3 regions of the Pseudarthrobacter sp. RHLT1-30-1 genome follow, and region 2 is predicted to be linked to each of the others. Evidence: riboswitches for the same ligand, from Rfam matches in the RefSeq annotation. Region 2 holds a riboswitch; each other region holds the start of a gene.
What was found. A riboswitch is a leader RNA that binds a small molecule or an ion and turns the genes downstream of it on or off. The one in region 2 is predicted to bind S-adenosylmethionine.
Positions count from the first base shown of each region.

Region 1: another riboswitch for S-adenosylmethionine. It lies ahead of metX (homoserine O-acetyltransferase MetX); the one in region 2 lies ahead of AC50YM_RS02935 (aminotransferase class V-fold PLP-dependent enzyme).
Region 3: another riboswitch for S-adenosylmethionine. It lies ahead of AC50YM_RS00915 (cobalamin-independent methionine synthase II family protein); the one in region 2 lies ahead of AC50YM_RS02935 (aminotransferase class V-fold PLP-dependent enzyme).

Region 1 covers NZ_JBWZCG010000010.1:18,508-24,864, reverse strand. Annotated here, with positions in the region: gene AC50YM_RS09180 (MFS transporter) at 194-1,573, opposite strand; gene metX (homoserine O-acetyltransferase MetX) at 1,756-2,934, opposite strand; SAM riboswitch class IV at 2,945-3,060, opposite strand; gene AC50YM_RS09170 (bifunctional o-acetylhomoserine/o-acetylserine sulfhydrylase) at 3,187-4,503, opposite strand; SAM riboswitch class IV at 4,567-4,682, opposite strand; gene AC50YM_RS09165 (VOC family protein) at 4,907-5,545, shown strand; gene AC50YM_RS09160 (CPBP family intramembrane glutamic endopeptidase) at 5,721-6,357, opposite strand, start outside.
Region 2 covers NZ_JBWZCG010000002.1:106,379-112,735, forward strand. Annotated here, with positions in the region: gene rsgA (ribosome small subunit-dependent GTPase A) at 1-529, shown strand, start outside; gene hisN (histidinol-phosphatase) at 631-1,443, shown strand; SAM riboswitch class IV at 1,610-1,723, shown strand; gene AC50YM_RS02935 (aminotransferase class V-fold PLP-dependent enzyme) at 1,758-3,209, shown strand; gene AC50YM_RS02940 (class I SAM-dependent methyltransferase) at 3,331-4,089, shown strand; gene AC50YM_RS02945 (Nramp family divalent metal transporter) at 4,251-5,537, shown strand; gene AC50YM_RS02950 (metal-dependent transcriptional regulator) at 5,553-6,266, shown strand; gene AC50YM_RS02955 (fluoride efflux transporter FluC) at 6,296-6,357, shown strand, end outside.
Region 3 covers NZ_JBWZCG010000001.1:184,119-190,475, reverse strand. Annotated here, with positions in the region: gene fbaA (class II fructose-bisphosphate aldolase) at 1-343, shown strand, start outside; gene AC50YM_RS00925 (DUF3151 domain-containing protein) at 346-774, shown strand; gene AC50YM_RS00920 (uracil-DNA glycosylase family protein) at 926-1,558, opposite strand; gene AC50YM_RS00915 (cobalamin-independent methionine synthase II family protein) at 1,731-2,939, opposite strand; SAM riboswitch class I at 2,950-3,051, opposite strand; gene AC50YM_RS00910 (adenylosuccinate synthase) at 3,332-4,621, shown strand; gene AC50YM_RS00905 (hypothetical protein) at 4,968-5,465, shown strand; gene AC50YM_RS00900 (RNA polymerase sigma factor) at 5,573-6,121, shown strand; gene AC50YM_RS00895 (hypothetical protein) at 6,118-6,357, shown strand, end outside.

The DNA.
Region 1 (6,357 bases), on a different contig from region 2:
TTCTCGCGGGGTTGAGCGGTCCCGGCGGGATGAGCCGCGGCCCGGGCTTCGCGGTCCTGACAAGCTAAGCCGGCGGCAACGGCAACAGCCCGGGTTCCGCCTTTGCGGAACCCGGGCTGCTGCATATTCGCACTGCCTTGCGGGCAGTTGCTTGCTTGTTGCCTGTTACTTCTTGGCTGTTACTTCTTGCCTTTTACTTCTTGCCTGCGGCAAGCAGGTCCGCGGTGCCCTTGGCATCGGCGGCGTCGACGTCGTGCAGGGAGATGCCGCGGGTTTCCTTGAGGAAGAACACCGCCACCATCGTGACCAGGCAGGCGCCGAGCAGGTAGACAGCCACCGGGGTGGAGGACTTGAACTGGCTCAGCAGGGCGGTGGCGATGATTGGGGCCATTGAACCGGCCACGATCGAGGTGACCTGGTAGCCCAGCGAGACGCCGGAGTAGCGCATCCGGGTCGGGAACATCTCAGCCATGATGGCCGGCTGGCCGGCATACATCAGGGCGTGGAAGAGCAGGCCGATCGTGATGGCGGCGAGGATGATGAGGTCGTTCTTGGTGTCCATCATCGGGAAGGCGAAGAAGCCCCAGGTGCCGCCCAGGATGGCACCGGCCATGTAGACCGGCTTGCGGCCGAAGTGGTCGGACATGCGGCCGACCATGGGCACCACCGCGAAGTGGACGAGGTGCGCCGCCAGCAACAGAAGGAGGATCCGTGAGGTGTCCGTCTGGACAACCACCTTCAGGTAGGTGATGGAGAACGTGACCACGAGGTAGTACAGGATGTTTTCCGCGAAGCGAAGGCCCATCGCGGTGAAAACACCACGCGGGTAGCGGCGGAACACCTCTCCGACGCCGTAACCCTTCTTCTCGACGGTGACTTCCTTCTGGGCCTCCAGGAAGATGGGGGCGTCCGTGACCTTGGTCCGGATGTAGTAGCCGATCAGCACGATCACGGCCGAGAGCCAGAAGGCCACACGCCAGCCCCAGCTGAGGAAGTCGGCGGAAGACAGCGTGGAGCTCAGGATGAACAGCACGGCCGTGGCCAGCAGGTTGCCCAGCGGAACGGCGGACTGCGGCCAGCTGGACCAGAAGCCGCGGGATTTGCTTGGGCTGTGCTCTGCCACGAGGAGGACGGCGCCGCCCCATTCACCGCCGACGGCGAAGCCCTGGGCGAAGCGCAGGAACACCAGGAGGGCCGGGGCCCAGTAGCCGATCTGCTGGAAGGTCGGCAGGCAGCCCATCGCGAAGGTCGCGACGCCCACCAGGATGATGCTGAGCTGGAGCAGCTGCTTGCGGCCGAACTTGTCGCCGAAGTGGCCGAAGACGATGCCGCCGATCGGCCGGGCGACGAAACCAACAGCGTAGGTCAGGAAGGCGGCAATGATGCCGTCCAGTTCCGAGCCGGAGTTGGGGAAAAAGGTCTTACCGAAAACGAGGGTCGCCGCGGAGGCGTAGAGGAAGAACTCGTACCACTCAACTACGGTGCCGGCCATGGAGGCCGTTACTACCTTCTTCAGGCCGGACGACTTGACGTCTTCCTCTTGGGGGCGCCTGGCGGCGTTTTGAGAACTCATTTTCGACTCCTTTGGTGTCTCCGTCGACACCCTATGGACCTTTGCGGCGGTGGACGCCTGTGATTTGTGACACGCGGCATCATTCTCAACGAGTATGGACGTTCACGCCCGCAGGCTCAACGGCCATTAGTGCAGAGCGTATCTGCATAAATGCACACCCGGCCCGGTTTTTGGTCGAAGGACTAGCCGAAGAAGTGCTGCCGGAGCTGGTTGGTGAGCTGGCCGATCTCGGTCAGGAAGCCGTCATGCCCGATCGGCGCCTCGATGGTGTGCACGGCCACGTCACCCGGCAGGGCAGCGGCGAGGGCATCGGACTGGGCCGGGAAGTACAGCCGGTCCGAGTCGACGGCTGCCACCAGGAACTGCGCCGTGGTCGGAGCCAGGGCCTCGGTGAGGGCGCCGCGGCCCCGGCTGATGTCGTGGCTCATGAGCGCCTCGGTGATGGCGATGTAGCTGTTCGCATCGAAGCGCCGGACCAGTTTGTTGCCCTGGTGGTCCAGGTAGCTCTCGACCTGGTAGCGTCCCCGGCCGGCCAGGGACCCGGCTTCGAGCGGGGACTCGGAGTCCTGGGCGTTCCGGCCGAACCGCTCGTCCAGCTCTGCGGCGGAACGGTAGGTGATGTGCGCTATCCGCCGGGCGAGGGCCAGGCCCGCTTCCGGCTCCGGGCCGCCGTAGTAATCTCCGCCGTTGAAATTGGGATCCTGCCGGATCGCCAGCGTCTGCGCCTGCGCGAAGGCAATCTGTTCGGCGGTGCTGCTCGCCCCGACGGAAATCACGGCGCAGCGCTGGACCCGCTCCGGACAGCTGACCGCCCACTCCAGGGCCCGGGCCCCGCCCAGGGAACCACCGAGCACGGCGAACCAGCTGCGGATGCCCAGGGCGTCCGCCAGCCGTGCTTCGGCCGCCGTCGTGTCCCGGAGCGTGACGAGCGGGAACCGTGAGCCCCAGGGCTTTCCGTCGGGAGCCGTGGTGGAGGGCCCGGTGGAGCCGTAGCAGCCACCGAGGATGTTGATCGAGACGACGAAGTACTTGTCCGTGTCCACGGGAGCACCGGGGCCGGCGAGCTGCTCCCACCAGCCGGGCTCCTCGCTGTCGCCGCGCGTGACGTGGGTGTCCCCCGTGAGCGCGTGCTCGATCAAAACCGCGTTGGAGCGGTCCGCGTTGAGGGTCCCCCAGGTCTCGTAGCCGAGGGTGACGTCCGGCAGCCGGGCGCCGGATTCGAGTTCCAGGTCGCCGATCCGGAGGTGCCGGACGGTTCCGTCCGGGACCGCCGGGGCAGCGCCCTGGCCGGCCGGGGCGGGGGCGTGGGGTTGGGTGGTCGTGGTTACAGATGCACCCTGGCGGGTGGCGGCAATCGTCATTTGGGACCTCACTTCGCGCTTGCCCACCGTCAGCTGACCGGCGGGCCAGGTCTTCACCCGGGGCACCCCGCCGCAAATGGAGGGTTGCCGGCCAGCAAGCCGGGGCTGTCGCTGGCGCTCATGACCTTCCTTGAGTCTACGAAACGCGGCGGGCAGGTGGCGAAGATTGTGACGTCCGTGTGACTCCCCGCGTTGGACCGGCGCCCGGGCAGCCCAGGCTGTCCCAGACCTGGCGCCGGGCGCCGGTGCTGCTCAGGCGGTCTTGGCCGCGCGGAATCCGGCGTCGAGGTCGGCGAGGATGTCGTCGATGTGTTCCAGGCCTACGGAGAGCCGCACCAGGCCGGGGTTCACGCCGGCGATGGTCTGCTGTTCCGGGGAGAGCTGGCTGTGCGTGGTCGACGCCGGGTGGATGACCAGCGAGCGCACGTCGCCGATGTTGGCCACGTGCGAGTGCAGTTCGAGGGCGTCGACGAACCGCTTTCCGGCTTCGGCTCCGCCGGCGATGTTGAAGGCGACGACGGCGCCGGTCCCCTTGGGCCCGTATTTGCGGCCGCGCTCGTACCAGGGGCTGGAGGGCAGCCCCGCGTAGGCGACGGATTCGACGTCGTCCCTGGCTTCGAGCCATTCAGCCACCCTGATGGCGTTCGCGACGTGCCGCTCCACCCGCAGGCTCAGGGTTTCGATGCCCTGGGCGATGAGGAAGGCGTTGAACGGGGACACCGCCGAGCCGAGGTCGCGCAGCAGCTGGACGCGGGCCTTGAGGATGTAGGACAGGTTGGCGCCGAGGGCACCGTCCGCGCCGAGGTCCCGGGCGTAGACGAGGCCGTTGTAGGTGGGGTCGGGGGTGTTGAAGCCGGGGAAACGCTCCGGGTCCTTGCCGAAATCGAAGTTGCCGGAATCCACGATCACTCCCGCGATCGCGGCGCCGTGGCCGCCGAGGTACTTCGTGGCGGAGTGCACCACGATGTCCGCACCCCACTCGATCGGCCGGATCAGGTACGGGGTGGAGAGCGTGTTGTCCACGATCAGCGGGACACCGGCCTCGTGCGCCACCTGTGAGATGCCTTCGATGTCCAGCACGTCCTGGCGCGGGTTGGAGACGACTTCGCCAAAGAACAGCTTGGTGTTCGGCTGCACGGCGTCGCGCCACTGGGCTAGGTTGTCGGGGTCCTCCACGAAGGTGACAGAGATGCCGAACTTTTTCAGCGTATGCGCCAGCAGGTTGTAGGTGCCGCCGTAGAGGCTGGGGCTCGCCACCACATGATCCCCGACCTCGGCGACGTTGAGGATCGCGAAGGTTTCCGCGGCCTGGCCGGAGCTCAGCAGCAGTGCCGCGAGCCCGCCTTCCAGGCTGGCCACCCGCTGTTCCACCGCGTCCTGGGTGGGGTTGCCGATCCGGGTGTAGATGGGGGCAAGTTCGGCCAGGGCGAAGCGGTTGGCGGCGCTCTCGGCGCTGGGGAAGACGAACGACGTCGTCTGGTAGATCGGCAGCGAGCGGGCGCCGGTGGCGCTGTCCGGCTCCTGGCCGGCATGGATCTGGCGGGTTTCGAAGGACCAGGCGTTCGACATCGGGACACTCCTCAAGGGACTGGGCACAGGCATTCCGGAGCCTCTTGGCCCGGGTCAGCACTGGCGCCGCGCTTGCCTTCCGGCGGGCGCCGGACGGCCAGGTCTTCACCCGGGGCACCCCACCGCGATACGAGGGTTGCCGGCCAGCAAGCCGGGGCTCTGTGCTGGCACTCATGACCTGCCCTCAGTCTAGGAAGCGGTGACGGGTCGTGAATAGCTTTGTGACGAAGATGAAGCTGGATGCGCGGCGGGGGCTGTCAGTCGCGTTGGAGCGCCACTGACACCCCATTGACGCCCTATTGACAAGGAGGAACAGCCGTGAGCGCACCCCGGAATTTAGGATCCCATCCCGGTAAGGGCACCCTAAGCTGAGAGCCGCATCACAAAGTGCCAAGATGATGGCATGCGCATGGATCACGTCTCTTACGCCTGTGAACAAGATGGCCTCGCTGCCACCACCGAACGAATTGCGTCTGCCCTCGGCGTTGAAGCCGTGAAGGGCGGAGTACACCCCAGATTCGGGACCCGCAACATGATTATCCCGCTCGCGGGACACAAATATCTCGAGGTTGTGGAGGTGCTGAACCACCCGGCCTCGGACAAGGCTCCCTTCGGGCAGGCCGTCCGTGCCCGCTCCGAAGCCGGCGGCGGCTGGATGGGCTGGTGCGTCGAAGTTGACGACCTGGCCCCGTTCGAGGAACGGCTCGGCCGCGCCGCCGTCAACGGCAACCGCAAGTTCCCCGACGGCCGCGAACTGGTCTGGAAGCAGATCGGCATCCTGGGGCTCATCGCCGATCCGCAGGTTCCGTACATGCTCAAGTGGGAAGGCGATCCGGAACTCCACCCGTCTAAGGCCTACGAGAGCAACGTCAAGATGTCCGCCCTCACGATCGCCGGTTCGGCAGAGCGGGTCACCGAATGGCTCGGTGTGCCGGTCGAAAAGCCCCTCGAAGACGTGGCCGTCCACTGGCTCGCTCCCCGCGGCACCCCCGGTATCCTGTCCGTCACATTCGAGACCGCCACCGGGGCCGTCACCATCTAGCGTTTCACCGCCCAACACTTCGGCCGCCATCAGCGGGTGCCAATGACGTCACCCACCGATGGCGGCCGATACTTTTTAATACCGGCAACCTAATACCGGCAACGCGGAGTCACTTCGCGCCCGTCCGAAGGCTCCGGATGGGCCGGAGGTGACTCCGCGTTGATTGGGTGCAGACTCAGCCCAGGCCGATGGCCTTGCCGAAGAGGCTGAAGCCGACGAACGCCACGATGTCCAGCACGGCGTGGGCGATCACCAGCGGCATCAGCCGCCGGGTCCTCGTGTAGATGAGCGCGAAGATGACGCCCATGATGGCGTTGCCGATGAACGGGCCGAAGCCCTGGTAGAGGTGGTAGCTGCCGCGCAGCATGGAACTGGTGAAGACCGCCAGCGGCACACCCCAGCCGAACTTGCCGAGCCGGTCCAGCAGGTAGCCCACCACGATCACCTCCTCCACGATCCCGTGCCGGACTGCGGAGAGGATCAGCACCGGCACCGTCCACCAGTACGCGTCCAGCGCGCTGGGGATGATCGCCGTCGTGATGCCGAGAGCCCGGCCGGCAGCGTAGAGGCCGAGGGAGGGGATGCCGATCAGCGCCGCCAGGCCGAAGCCCTGCAGCAGGTCCCTGCCGGGGCGGGCAAAACTGAGGCCCAGGGTCCGGAACGCCGTGACGCCCCGGCCACCGCCGCCGGACAGTCCGGCCGGCCGGTGCTCGGTCAGGAAGTAAATCACCAGGGCCACCGGCACCAGGGCGAAGAAGATATCCAGCAGCTGGTAGGTCAGATCAAAGTACTCCCGGGTACTTTGCGAACGG
Region 2 (6,357 bases):
CATCGATGCCCGTTCCGATGACGGGCTGTCCGCCCGGCTGGACAAGGACGCCGTGTCGCAGCTGCGCGACTACCTCGACGGGAAGGTCACCGTCATGCTGGGTCATTCCGGCGTCGGCAAGTCCACCATGGTGAACGCGCTGACCGGCGCCGAGCGCGCCACCGGCGGCGTCAACGCCGTCACCGGTCGCGGCCGCCACACCTCCTCCTCGGCGCTGGCCCTGAAGGTCAACGATGCGCCCGTCGGCAGCTGGATCATCGACACGCCCGGCATCCGCTCGTTTGGCCTGGCCCATGTGGACCCCGACCGGATCCTGCGCTCGTTTCCGGACCTTGAGCCCGGAACCGACGACTGCGAGCGGGGCTGCAAGCACGATTCCAGCGCCGTCAACTGCGGCGTGGACGCCTGGGTGGCGGCCGGCCATGCGGGCGAATCCGGCCCGGCCCGGCTCGGCTCGCTCCGCCGGCTGCTGGGGACCGACCCGCGGATGGAAGCCCAGGACGTCAAGGAACTCGGCACCGTCTCCTGACGGTGCGTTCCGGGCCCAGCGTGGACGGGCGCGGGCCGCCCCCGGCGGCGCAGCAACGCGGCCTCCCGCCGCGCCGTCCGCTTTGGCGGTAGTTTGGAACCATGAGTCAACCCGCTTCGAGCTACAACGATGACCTGCGCCTTGCCCATGTACTGGCAGATTCCGTAGATTCCCAGACCATGAGCCGCTTCAAGGCGCTCGACCTTCGCGTGGAGACCAAGCCGGACCTCACACCGGTGACGGATGCCGACAAGTCCGTCGAGGAGGCCATCCGCGGCCAGCTGTCCCGGTCCCGGCCGCGCGACGCCGTCCTCGGCGAGGAGTTCGGCAGTTCCGGCCACGGCTCCCGGCGCTGGATCATCGACCCGATCGACGGGACCAAGAACTTCGTCCGCGGCGTCCCCGTCTGGGCCACACTGATCGCACTCGTCGACGAGGGCGAGCCGGTCGTCGGCGTCGTAAGCGCCCCGGCACTGGGCAAACGCTGGTGGGCCGCCAAGGGGGCCGGAGCCTATATGGGCCGGTCGCTGGCGGCCGCCACCCGGCTGAAGGTCTCCAATGTCTCGAACCTCTCGGACGCGTCGCTGTCCTACTCCAGCCTGGGCGGGTGGAAGCAGCGCGGCAACCTCGATGAGTTCCTCGGCCTCACCGAGGAGGTCTGGCGCACCCGGGCCTACGGCGACTTCTGGTCCTACTGCCTGGTGGCCGAAGGCGCCGTCGATATCGCCTGCGAGCCCGAACTGAACCTTTACGATATGGCCGCCCTGGTCCCGATCGTGACGGAGGCCGGCGGACGCTTCACCTCGCTCGAAGGCGAAGACGGACCCTTCGGCGGCAACGCCCTGGCCACCAACTCCATCCTGCACTCGGAGGTCCTCAAACGCCTCAACCCGGGGCTGGACGACCTCCTGTAGGACGACCTGCTGCAGGACGACCCGTTGCAGACCAACCCGGTCTGGCCCGCTGTGCGCCATTCCGCCGCCGTCCTCCACCGGGCCTCCCGGCGCGTTCCGTAACAAAGCGCTTCACATAAGAGCGCCCCCTTTTCCGCTTCCGCGCAGATGTCCTAGGCTCGATGCAGGTCACGAGTGCCAGCGCTAAACCCCGGTTTGCTGGCCGGCAACCCTCCATTCGCGGTGGGGTGCCCCGGGTGACGACCTGGCCGGTCCGGAATGGACCCGGCAAGCGCGGATCCCCGGTATGTGGGGTCCTTTTCGAGCGAGGTCCCATGTCGACTGCCACGTTTTCTTCCACTGAACTCCAGCCCGGCGCGGGCCAGGCCCAGCCCGATCCGCGCCTCGCCCTCGCCCGCCGGCCGCTGGCCGCGGTGACCGGCGCCGAGATCGAGGCACCGCTCATTCAGGGCGGCACCGTACGCTACGCCAACCTTGACTACGGCGCCTCGGCGCCGGCCCTGTCCGTGGTCTCCGCCTATCTCAACGAGATCCTGCCGTACTACGCCAGCGTCCACCGCGGCGCCGGCTATGCCTCCCAGATCAGCACCTCGGTCTACGAGAACGCCCGCACGATTGTCCGGGAATTCGTGGGCGGCCGTCCGGACGATTCGGTGATTTTTACCCGGAACACCACTGATTCACTGAACCTGCTGGCCGGCTGCCTGCCCGTCGTGGACGGCGTCCACACCGGCGAGGTGCTCTATCTCGACATCGAACACCACGCCAACCTGCTGCCGTGGCAGAGCGTGCCGCACCGCAGCGTCATTGCCGCCCCCACGCTCGCCGCCACCCTGGAACTGCTTCGCGGCGAACTCGCCTACGGCGGCGTCAGCCTGCTCGCCGTCACCGGAGCCTCCAACGTCACCGGAGAGATCCTCCCGGTCCGCGCCCTGGCCGCCCTGGCGCACGAGTACGGCGCCCGGATCGTCGTCGACGCCGCGCAGCTGGCCCCGCACCGGCGGATCGACATCGCCGCGGACGACGTCGACTATCTCGCCTTCTCCGGGCACAAGCTCTACGCACCGTTCGGCGCCGGTGTGCTGATCGGCCGTCCCGACTGGCTCGACGCCGGCACACCGCACCTGGCCGGCGGCGGAGCGGTCCAGGATGCCCGGGTCGACGCCGTCAGCTGGACCACCGGTCCGGCCCGGCACGAAGGCGGCTCACCGAATGTCCTCGGCGCAGCCACCCTGGCCCGGGCCACCCAGGTGATCGCCGACCTGGACGTGGAACAGTGGCACGCGCACGAGAACGCCATCCGGTCCTTCCTTGTCGAGGGCCTCAGCCGGATCGACGGCGTCAAAGTCCACCAGATCTTCTCGGACAGCGCCTCCTTCGAGGCACCCGCCGGCCCCGGGGCAGGCACCGGCACGATCGGCGTCGTCAACTTCTCGCTCGAAGGCTACGATGCGGGCCTGGTGGCGGCATATCTGTCGGCCGAGCACGGTATCGGGCTGCGGGACGGACGGTTCTGCGCGCATCCCCTGCTCCGGCGGCTCGGGCTGCCGGCCGGCTCGCTGCGGGCCAGCTTCGGGCTGGGGTCGCGGCTGGAGGACGCCGAGCGGCTGCTCGCCGGGATCCGGGAACTGCGCCAGACCGGCCTCGGATCGGACTACGTGGTGGACGCCGGCAGGTGGGTGCCGTCCAACGACACCCGCAGCTACCCGCACTGGGCACCCAACACACCGGGAACCGCCGGCGCGGCCCCCTGCACCCTGGAGTAACAGCACGGCGGACTAACAGCACGGCACAGCCGCCCAGTGGACGGAAGCCGCCGAGCACCGACCCTGCCGCGTGCGGTAAATTCGAAAGGTACCCATCCAGACCTGCCGAAGGAGATCGCACGTGGCACGCGGCGGACCCAAGCTGTATCAGGAGCGCCGCCTGGAGCTTGGCCAGAGCTTCCAGGACGGCGGCGAACACTACGAACGCGTCCGCCCCGGCTACCCCGCCGATTCAGCCGACTGGCTGATCCCCGCGGGCGCGAAGGACGCCGCGGATCTGGGCGCCGGAACCGGGAAATTCACCGCGCTGCTGCTCGAACGCGGCCTGCACACCGCGGCAGTGGACCCGTCCGCCGACATGCTGGCGCAGCTGCGCCGGGCTCTCCCGGGCGTCACCGCCGTCGAGGGCACCGCCGAGATCAGCGGGCTGGCCGCCGCGGCCTTCGACGTCGTCACCGTCGCCCAGGCCTGGCACTGGTGCGATCCCCTGCTGGCCAGCGCCGAGTCCGCCAGGATCCTGCGCCCCGGCGGTGTCCTGGGGCTGATCTGGAACCAGCTGGACACGTCCGTGCCGTGGGTGCACCGGCTGACGCGCATCATGCATGCCGGCGACGTGCACAAACCGCATTTCAGGCCGCCGCTGGGTCCGGAGTTCACCGGCCTGGAAAGCCACCTCACCCGCTGGGAGGATCCGGTGCGCACCGGAGACATCCTGGAACTGGCGAAGTCCCGCAGCTATTACCTGGCGGCCGGCGAGGCGACCCGCGCCAAGGTGCTCGGCAATCTCGACTGGTACCTGCACGAGCATCTGGGCCACCACCCCGAAGACGTCATCCCGCTCCCCTACCTGACGCAGAGCTGGCGCGCCGTCCGGGCCTAAGACCGCCGCACCCCTGAGCGGACATTGCCCCGGACGGCACTCTGGCCTAGGGTTTCGGTATGCCTAATAATTATAGGTAGGCACTTGCAAACCTCCGGTGCCGGCACCAAGCCACCGCCACCGGTGCGTCGACGTCGACGCCCCTACCCAGGAAGCACACCGTGCTGGACGTATCAGGACACCAACCGCAGGCCCCGGCAGCGCCGGCCCGGCATAAACCCGGTGGCCGCCGCGCCCTGCTCGGACTGCTGGGACCGGCGTTCGTGGCCGCAATCGCCTACGTCGATCCCGGCAACGTTGCCGCCAACCTCACGGCCGGCGCCCAGTACGGCTACCTCCTGGTGTGGGTGCTGGTGGCCGCCAACATCATGGCGGTCCTGGTGCAGTACCAGTCCGCCAAGCTTGGAATTGTCACCGGAAAGAGCTTGCCCGAGATCCTGGGTGAGCGCCTCAAACCGTTCTGGCGGCGCGCGTTTTGGGTCCAGGCCGAGATCGTTGCCGCCGCCACCGACCTGGCGGAGGTGGTCGGCGGCGCGATCGCGCTCTACCTGCTCTTCGGGCTGCCGCTCCCCCTCGGCGCCCTGATCGTCGGCGGCGTGTCCATGCTCCTGCTAGCAGTGCAGGCACGGAACCGGCAGCGGCCCTTCGAGTTCATCATTATGTTCCTGCTGGGCATCATCACGATCGGGTTCCTGGCCGGCCTCTTCATCAGCCCGCCCGACCCAGCGGGCGTGGCGGCCGGGCTGATCCCCGGCTTCCAGGGGCCGGACACCGTGCTTCTCGCCGCCAGCATGCTCGGCGCAACCGTCATGCCGCACGCCATCTACGTGCACTCGGCTCTCTCCAGGGACCGGCACCGCCCGAACCAGCACCTGCACGTCCCCCCGCAGGCCCTGGCCCGCCTCGTTCGGGCAACCCGCTGGGACGTCGTGGCGGCCCTCGCGGTCGCCGGGATTGTCAACATCGGGATGCTGCTGCTGGCCGCCTCGACCCTGGGTGGCGAGGAGGGGACGGATACGATCGAAGGCGCCCATGCCGCGATCACCACCAACCTGGGTCCGGTCATCGGCGTGATCTTCGCCGTCGGCCTGCTCGCTTCCGGACTGGCCTCAACGTCGGTGGGCTGCTACGCCGGCGGATCCATCATGCAGGGCCTGCTCAAGATCCGGATCCCGCTGATGACCCGCCGGGTCGTCACCCTGATTCCGGCCGTGGTGCTGCTCAGCATCGGCTTCGATCCGACGTGGGGCCTCGTCCTCAGCCAGGTCGTCCTGAGCTTCGGGATCCCCTTCGTGCTGGTCCCCCTGGTGGTCCTGACCAGCAACAAGACCCTGATGGGACGCTTCACCGACGGGATGGCCCTCCGAATTGCCGCCGTCATCAGTGTGATCCTGGTCGTGGCGCTCAACCTTGTCCTGCTGTGGTTGACCTTCTCCGGCGCCGCCTGACGGTAGGCTGGGGCTGTGAAGACCAGCCTGCCCTCCTCCTCGATTGAGGACTACGTCAAGGTCATCTACTCCTTCACGGAGTGGCAGGACAAGCCCATCACCTCCACCCAGCTGGCCCAACGCCTCGGCGTGGCCAACTCGTCAGTCTCCGAAATGGTCCGCAAGCTCAAGGACCAGGGGCTGGTGGACCACCAGCCCTACAGCGCCATCACGCTCACCGCCGACGGCGTCCGGCTGGCGCTGTCAATGGTCCGGCGGCACCGGCTGATTGAAACGTTCCTGGTCCGGGAGCTCGGCTACCGTTGGGATGAGGTCCACGACGAAGCCGAACTGCTGGAACACGCCGTCTCGGACACCTTCATCGAGCGGATGGCGGCGAAACTCGGGAACCCGGTGCGGGATCCGCACGGCGATCCGATCCCCGCCGCGGACGGCTCAGTGCTGGTGCCGGCGGCTCACCGGATGAGCGAACTCGACGACGGGCACACCGGCCGGATCACCCGGATCAGCGACGAAAACCCCGAGCTGCTGCGCTACCTTTCCGCCGAGCAGATCGGGCTGGACGCCGACGTCGAAGTTGTGGGCCGGAAACCTTTCGGTGGCGCCCTGGTGGTGCGGATCGGCTCCGGCACAGCCCGGCAGGAATTTGACCTCGCCGACGAAGTCGCGTCCGCCCTCTGGGTCCACAGCGAGACCGCCCATTCCGGCTGCAGCCTCAAGCGGCCGTGAATGCGGGCCGCACCGGCCGGAGCCGCTGCATGAAACGCGGGGCCAGACCTACATCCCCGGCGGTCGGTGCGCCATCGCCGCGGGTTGCTGC
Region 3 (6,357 bases), on a different contig from region 2:
CCTCAAGGACATCCAGGAGCAGGTGGGCGCCAAGATCGGTAAGGCCAACCCGTTCGACCTGGTCTTCCACGGCGGCTCCGGCTCCTCCGAAAAGGAGATCGCCGACGCTGTTTCCTACGGTGTCATCAAGATGAACATCGACACCGACACCCAGTACGCCTACACCCGTCCCGTTGCCGACCACATGTTCCGCAACTACGACGGCGTACTGAAGGTCGACGGCGAGGTCGGCAACAAGAAGCTCTACGACCCCCGCGTCTGGGGCGCCTCCGCCGAGGCCGGCCTCGCGGCCCGCGTCGTCGAGGCTGCCCAGCAGCTCGGCTCCACCGGCAAGACGTTCTAAGCATGTCGGACGAATTCCGCAAGAACCTGATGGGCCCCGAGCCCACCCTCCTGCCCGCCGAGACCGAGGTCTACGCAGCGCTGGAGGCCGGCCAGGAGGCCCTGGACCTGGTGGAAAAGCACCCGACGTCCTCGCTGCTCTGGGCGGTGCTGGCCGAGGAAGCGTGGGCCGAGGGCCGGACCATCGACTCGTACGCCTACTCCCGGGTCGGCTACCACCGCGGCCTGGACTCGCTGCGCCGCAACGGCTGGCGCGGCGTGGGTCCCATCCCGTGGGAGCACGAGCCCAACCGCGGTTTCCTGCGCGCGCTGTATTCGCTGGGACGCGCCTCCGCGGCGATCGGTGAAGCCGAGGAGCCGGAGCGGATCGAGAAGTTCCTCAAGGACTCCGACCCCACCGCCAAGGCCGCCATCGAAGCGGAAAAGCGCTAACCCCTCCCGGCACCACGAAGCAACGCGGGGTCACTTCCGGCCCATTCCACCCCCTGGGATGGGCCGGAAGTGACCCCGCGTTGTTTGTTAAACAACGACGGCGGGCGTCCACCAGAAGGTGGGCGCCCGCCGTCGTCGGTGCGGGTAGAGACTAGCTGGTCTTGGCCAGACCGGTGCGGGCCATCGCGTCCGCGTAGACGGTGCCCATCTCGTCGAGGTACTGCTCCTGGCGGGCAGGGGTGCCGGCGAAGGCGCGGCCGCTGAGCGAGCGGACCTTGTAGGTCTTAAGGCCGCGGCGCCAGATCATCGGCACCTCGGTCTTGAGGAGCAGGTTCGCGAGGCGGTTGGCCTCGGTGCCGTGAGCCACGATCACTGAGGCGCGGGGCACCACGGCGAGGAACTTCAGCAGCGGCTTCAGGCCCGCGGAAATCTGGTCGGGCGTGAACTTGCCGTTCGGCTCGCCCGGGACGTACCAGGGGTGAACGTTCCACGGCATAACGTACTCGGGGCGCAGGCCCAGCTTCCAGTGGACGCCGAGCAGGCGGGTGGCGGCTTCCTCGTCCCCGGCAGTGATGAAGCCTGACTCATCCTCGGTCCCGATGTTGGAGAAGAGGCTGATGATGCGGCACTCATCGATGTCGTGCATCGGATCCACGTAGGGGACATTCATGCCAGCTTTGGTTGCCTGCAGCGTGTCGCACAGCTCGTTGACGGCTGCGACGCTAGGTTCATAGCGGCGGCTCAGAAGCTGTTCGCGGGAATTTTCAGTGGCCAAGGCTGTCATATATTGCTGAGTCTCCTGCGGGTTTGGTGAAGCTGCCAGACCGTACGTGGGCACGCCAAGCACCGGGTACGTAATGTACGGTGTGGTTTGAAAATGTGGTGTGGACCGATTCCTGGTCGATCCTTACTAGTCTATCAAGTCCCACGAAATGCCGTTCCCGCGCGAGGGACTGCTACCAGAGCCGCGCCGAGGCGCGGCGGGCGCCTTCCCCCAAGGATTCCAGCTTGGCAAAGGCAATTTGGGGGTGCACCCGGCCGCCGAGACCGCAGTCTGTGGAGGCAATCACATTTTCCCGGCCCACCAATTGGGCGAAGCGGACGAGCCGGTCAGCCACGAGGTCCGGGTGTTCAACGACGTTGGTGGCGTGGGAGACGACGCCGGGGATGATGACTTTTCCGTCCGGGAGCCTGGTCTCCTCCCAGACCCGCCATTCGTGCTCGTGGCGGACGTTGGCGGCCTCGAAGGAGTAGCCGCCAGCATTGACCTGCAGCACCGAGTCGATGATGTCCGCGAAGGGGATATCCGTGGTGTGCGGGCCGTGCCAGGAGCCCCAGCAGACGTGCAGCCGGATCTGGTCCTGCGGAAGGTCGCGCAGGGCCCAGTTGGTGGCCTCGACCCGTAGCTGGATGAACTTGAGGTAGTCGGCCAGGGCCGGTTCCGGGTTGATCTGGTCCCAGCTCTCGGCCAGCGAGGGATCGTCGAGCTGGACCGTGAGCCCGGCGTCGATGATGGCCTTGTACTCCTCGCGCATGGCGTCGGCGCAGGCGTAGAGGAGTTCCTCGTCCGTCTTGTAGTACTCGTTGGCCACGCGGGCGCAGGAGCCGGGGGACAGGGAAGCGACGAAGCCCTCGGACAGGCCCGCCGCGGCCAGGCCCGTCTTCAGGTCGGCGATGTCCGAGCCCACGAGGGCGTGGCCGGTGTAGGTCAGCGGGCCGGCGATCTTCGGTTGCGTGACACTCTTGCGGTGCGCCAGGATCCCGGAGGACGGATCGGTGTAGGCGTCGTCGAACTTCTGCCGGTCGCGCCGGTCCGGGAACGTGGTCAGGACGATGTTCCCGGGGGTGGAGCGGTGTACCGCGGCGTCTTTCCAGCGGTCCACCTCCGTGGGCTCAAGCCCGCCGAGCCGGCTGAAGGAGTAGTTCCACCACGCTCCATAGTCCACCGAGTTGGACATGGTGTGCCCGTATTCGCCGTCGTTGGCGATCTCGAGGCCGAGGTCTTTCTGGCGCTGCACGATGTCCACCACGGAGGTTTCCAGCAGGTCCAGGAATTCGGGGCTGATGCCGTCCACTTCCTTGGCCTCGTTCGCCGCGATCAGCTCGGCGGTGCGGGGCAAGGAGCCGGCGTGGGTGGCGCGGATATGGTCGGTGTTCTGCTGCATGAGTGGTTCCTTTGCATCGGTCCTGGCGGTAGCACCGTTGCCGTCACAGGGGAGTGTCCGCAGGTTGCTGCGGCGTCAATGGTCCAGGTCCCTCGGCCGCTCGGGATGGTCAACTCTTACTAAATTCCACCACGGAGACCCGCGCAAGTCCGCGCGCCGAAGTTTCGCTGGCCGGACACCGGGTCATTACCGCAACGGCCCGCAAAGTCCATTGGATGGCCAAATGGGTGGCCGCCACGGCTATCGGCTAAACTTGGGTGGTAAGAGCCCCGGACTCTGGCGTTGATGGTAAGAGCACAGCGGTAGATTCGGGGCATTCTCATGAACGGCGCCCAGCTCCGGATCACCCTGGTGAATCCGGAACCCGGCCCGAACGAATGGGGGAGGATCCCATGCCAGCAATCGTGATCGTCGGAGCCCAATGGGGCGACGAAGGCAAAGGTAAAGCCACTGACCTGCTTGGTGGCCGAGTCGACTACGTCGTCAAGCCCAATGGTGGCAACAATGCCGGGCACACCGTCGTCGTAGGCGGTGAGAAGTATGAGCTCAAGCTCCTTCCGGCCGGCATCCTGAGCCCCAACGCCATTCCGATCATCGGCAACGGCTGCGTGGTGAACCTCGAGGCGCTGTTCCAGGAGATCGACGGACTGGAAGCCCGCGGTGCGGACACCTCCAGGCTGCGTATCTCCGCCAACGCCCACCTCGTGGCGCCCTACCACCAGGTCCTGGACAAGGTCACCGAGCGGTTCCTCGGCAGCCGCGCCATCGGCACGACCGGCCGCGGTATCGGCCCGGCCTACATGGACAAGGTGGCCCGCCTCGGCATCCGCGTCCAGGACGTTTTCGACGCGTCGATCCTGCGCCAGAAGGTCGAAGGATCGCTGCGGCAGAAAAACGAACTGCTGGTCAAGGTCTACAACCGCCGCGACATCGAGGTGGACGAGATCGTGGACTACTTCCTGTCCTTCGCCGAACGCCTCCGCCCGCTGGTCATCGACAGCACCTATGTCCTGAACACCGCCCTGGACGAGGGCAAGGTGGTCCTCATGGAGGGCGGCCAGGCCACGTTCCTGGACGTCGACCACGGCACCTACCCGTTCGTGACCTCCTCCAACCCGACCGCCGGCGGCGCCTCGGTAGGCTCCGGCATCGGCCCCACCCGGATCTCGCGGTCCATCGGCATCATCAAGGCGTACACCACCCGTGTCGGCGCCGGCCCGTTCCCCACGGAACTCTTCGACGAGATGGGCATGTACCTGCAGAAGACCGGCGGCGAGTTCGGCGTCAACACCGGCCGGCCGCGCCGCTGCGGCTGGTACGACGCCGTGCTGGCGCGGCACGCCTCGCGGGTCAACGGCTTCACGGACTACTTCGTCACCAAGCTGGACGTGCTCACCGGCATCGAACAGATCCCGGTCTGCGTGGCCTACGACGTCGACGGCGTCCGGCACGACGAAATGCCGATGACGCAGACCGAGTTCCACCACGCCAAACCGATCTTCGAGCTTTTCGAGGGCTGGACCGAGGACATCACCGGTGCCCGCACCCTGGACGACCTCCCGGAGAACGCCAGGAACTACGTGCTGGCGCTCGAGAAGCTTTCCGGCACGCGCTTCTCCGCGATCGGCGTTGGCCCGGACCGCGACCAGACCATCGTGATCAACGACCTGATCAACGACTAGTACTGCCCGCGGCGGACGCTCATTCCGGCGCCCGACGGCGGCGGGTCACCTGAAAGGGTGGCCCGCCGCCGTCGCCGTTAAAGCCGGTGTTACCGCTCCGCCGGGCAGCCCCCGGAGAAAGTTCCGGATGGTGCGTAACCTTTCGGGGCCGCCGGGCGATTACTCCTTTGTAAGCGCCGCCGGATGATGGACCCCCCCACCAGGAATCCGGCCGGCCTTCCATGTAAGTGCAGGCCGGCCCGCCCCGTGCGGCGCCGGCCGGCCTTCGAAAGATAGCGCGGGCTGTTGACTGCCCCCACGCGGCTTCAGCCGGCTACACCCAAAAAACAAAGGATGTACGTTTCTTATGCAGAGTGTTAGCAAGACCACCAAGATTGCTGTCAGCGCCGCCATTATCGTTGTCGGAGGCTTCTCCGGTGTCGGCCTGGCCAACGCGGCCCAGGTTTCGAGCACCCAGCAGGCTGAAGTGACCCCCGCTACGCCCGCCGTCCCGGCAACCCCCTCGGTTCCGGCGACCCCCGAACTTCCCGCCGCGCCGGCGGTTCCGGCCGTCCCCGCCGTCCCGGCGTCGCCGTCCGTTGATGGCTCCGTTGATGGCTCCGCCGAGGGCGACGCCAGCACCGAAGGCACCGAAGGATCCGTCGAGGGTACCGTCGACGCCGACCAGGACGGCGTCACCGCCGAAGCTGCGGCCAACGCCACCGGCGCTGCCCAGGCCAAGGCCCACGCCGGCGTGACCGTTGCTGTTCCGGCCGTGCCCGGCGCCGAGGGTGCGCCGGCTGTTCCCGCCACCCCGGCCGTGCCGACCCTGCCGTCGGACAAGCTGCCTGAGCTCAACAAGTAGGCACTGAGCTCTACAGGCAGGGACTGGACGCCTCTACGGAGGCGCCCGGGGGTGCGGCCGCTACACTGGCAGGGCCGCACCCCGGCAGCAACCGGAAGGACAGCCACTTGGCAGCACAGCTCAGCGATGACGAAATGTCAGCCGCCTTGGCGGGCGAGCCATCAGGATTCAGCGCTGTCTACGCCAGCATTTCACCCGCGGTGTTGGGTTACTTCCGGGCCCGCGGGGTGGACGACGCCGAGGCGTTGACCCAGGACGTCTTCGTCGACATCCTGCCGAAACTCTCCAAGGTCACCGGGGGCCGGAGCGGCCTGCGGACCTTCATTTTCTCCGTCGCCCACGCCCGGCTGGTGGACCACCACCGGCGGGCCGACCGGACGCCGTACCTGGCCGAATACGACCCCCGGGATGACACACGGTACGCCGCTTCCGCCGAGGACGAGGTACTCGGTTCGCTGGGAGGCCTTACTGATTTCCTCTCCCGGCTCAACGATGAGCAACGGGAAGTCCTGGTCCTGAGGATCGTCGCGGACCTCTCCATCGACCAGGTCGCCCGCATCATGGACAAGACGCCGGGTGCCATTAAACAGCTTCAACGACGCGGGCTCAGTGCCCTGCGCGAACTCGTCACCGAAAAGGACCACGCAGCATCATGACCGGATCCCACGAACCCCAGCAGGATGGCAGCATCCAGGCGATGCTCCGTGACTCCGGCCTCGAAGCAGCGACCGAGCTCCGCAGTTCGCTCGAAGAGCTACGATCCCTGGTCCCTTCCCAGGCCCCTGCGCCCCGCGCCGACCTCGCGGCGCTGCTGGCCGTGGGTTCCTCCGCAGGATCCGGTGCTCCCGCAGCCGGTACTTCCGCTGACACGACGACGGCGATGCCCACCCTC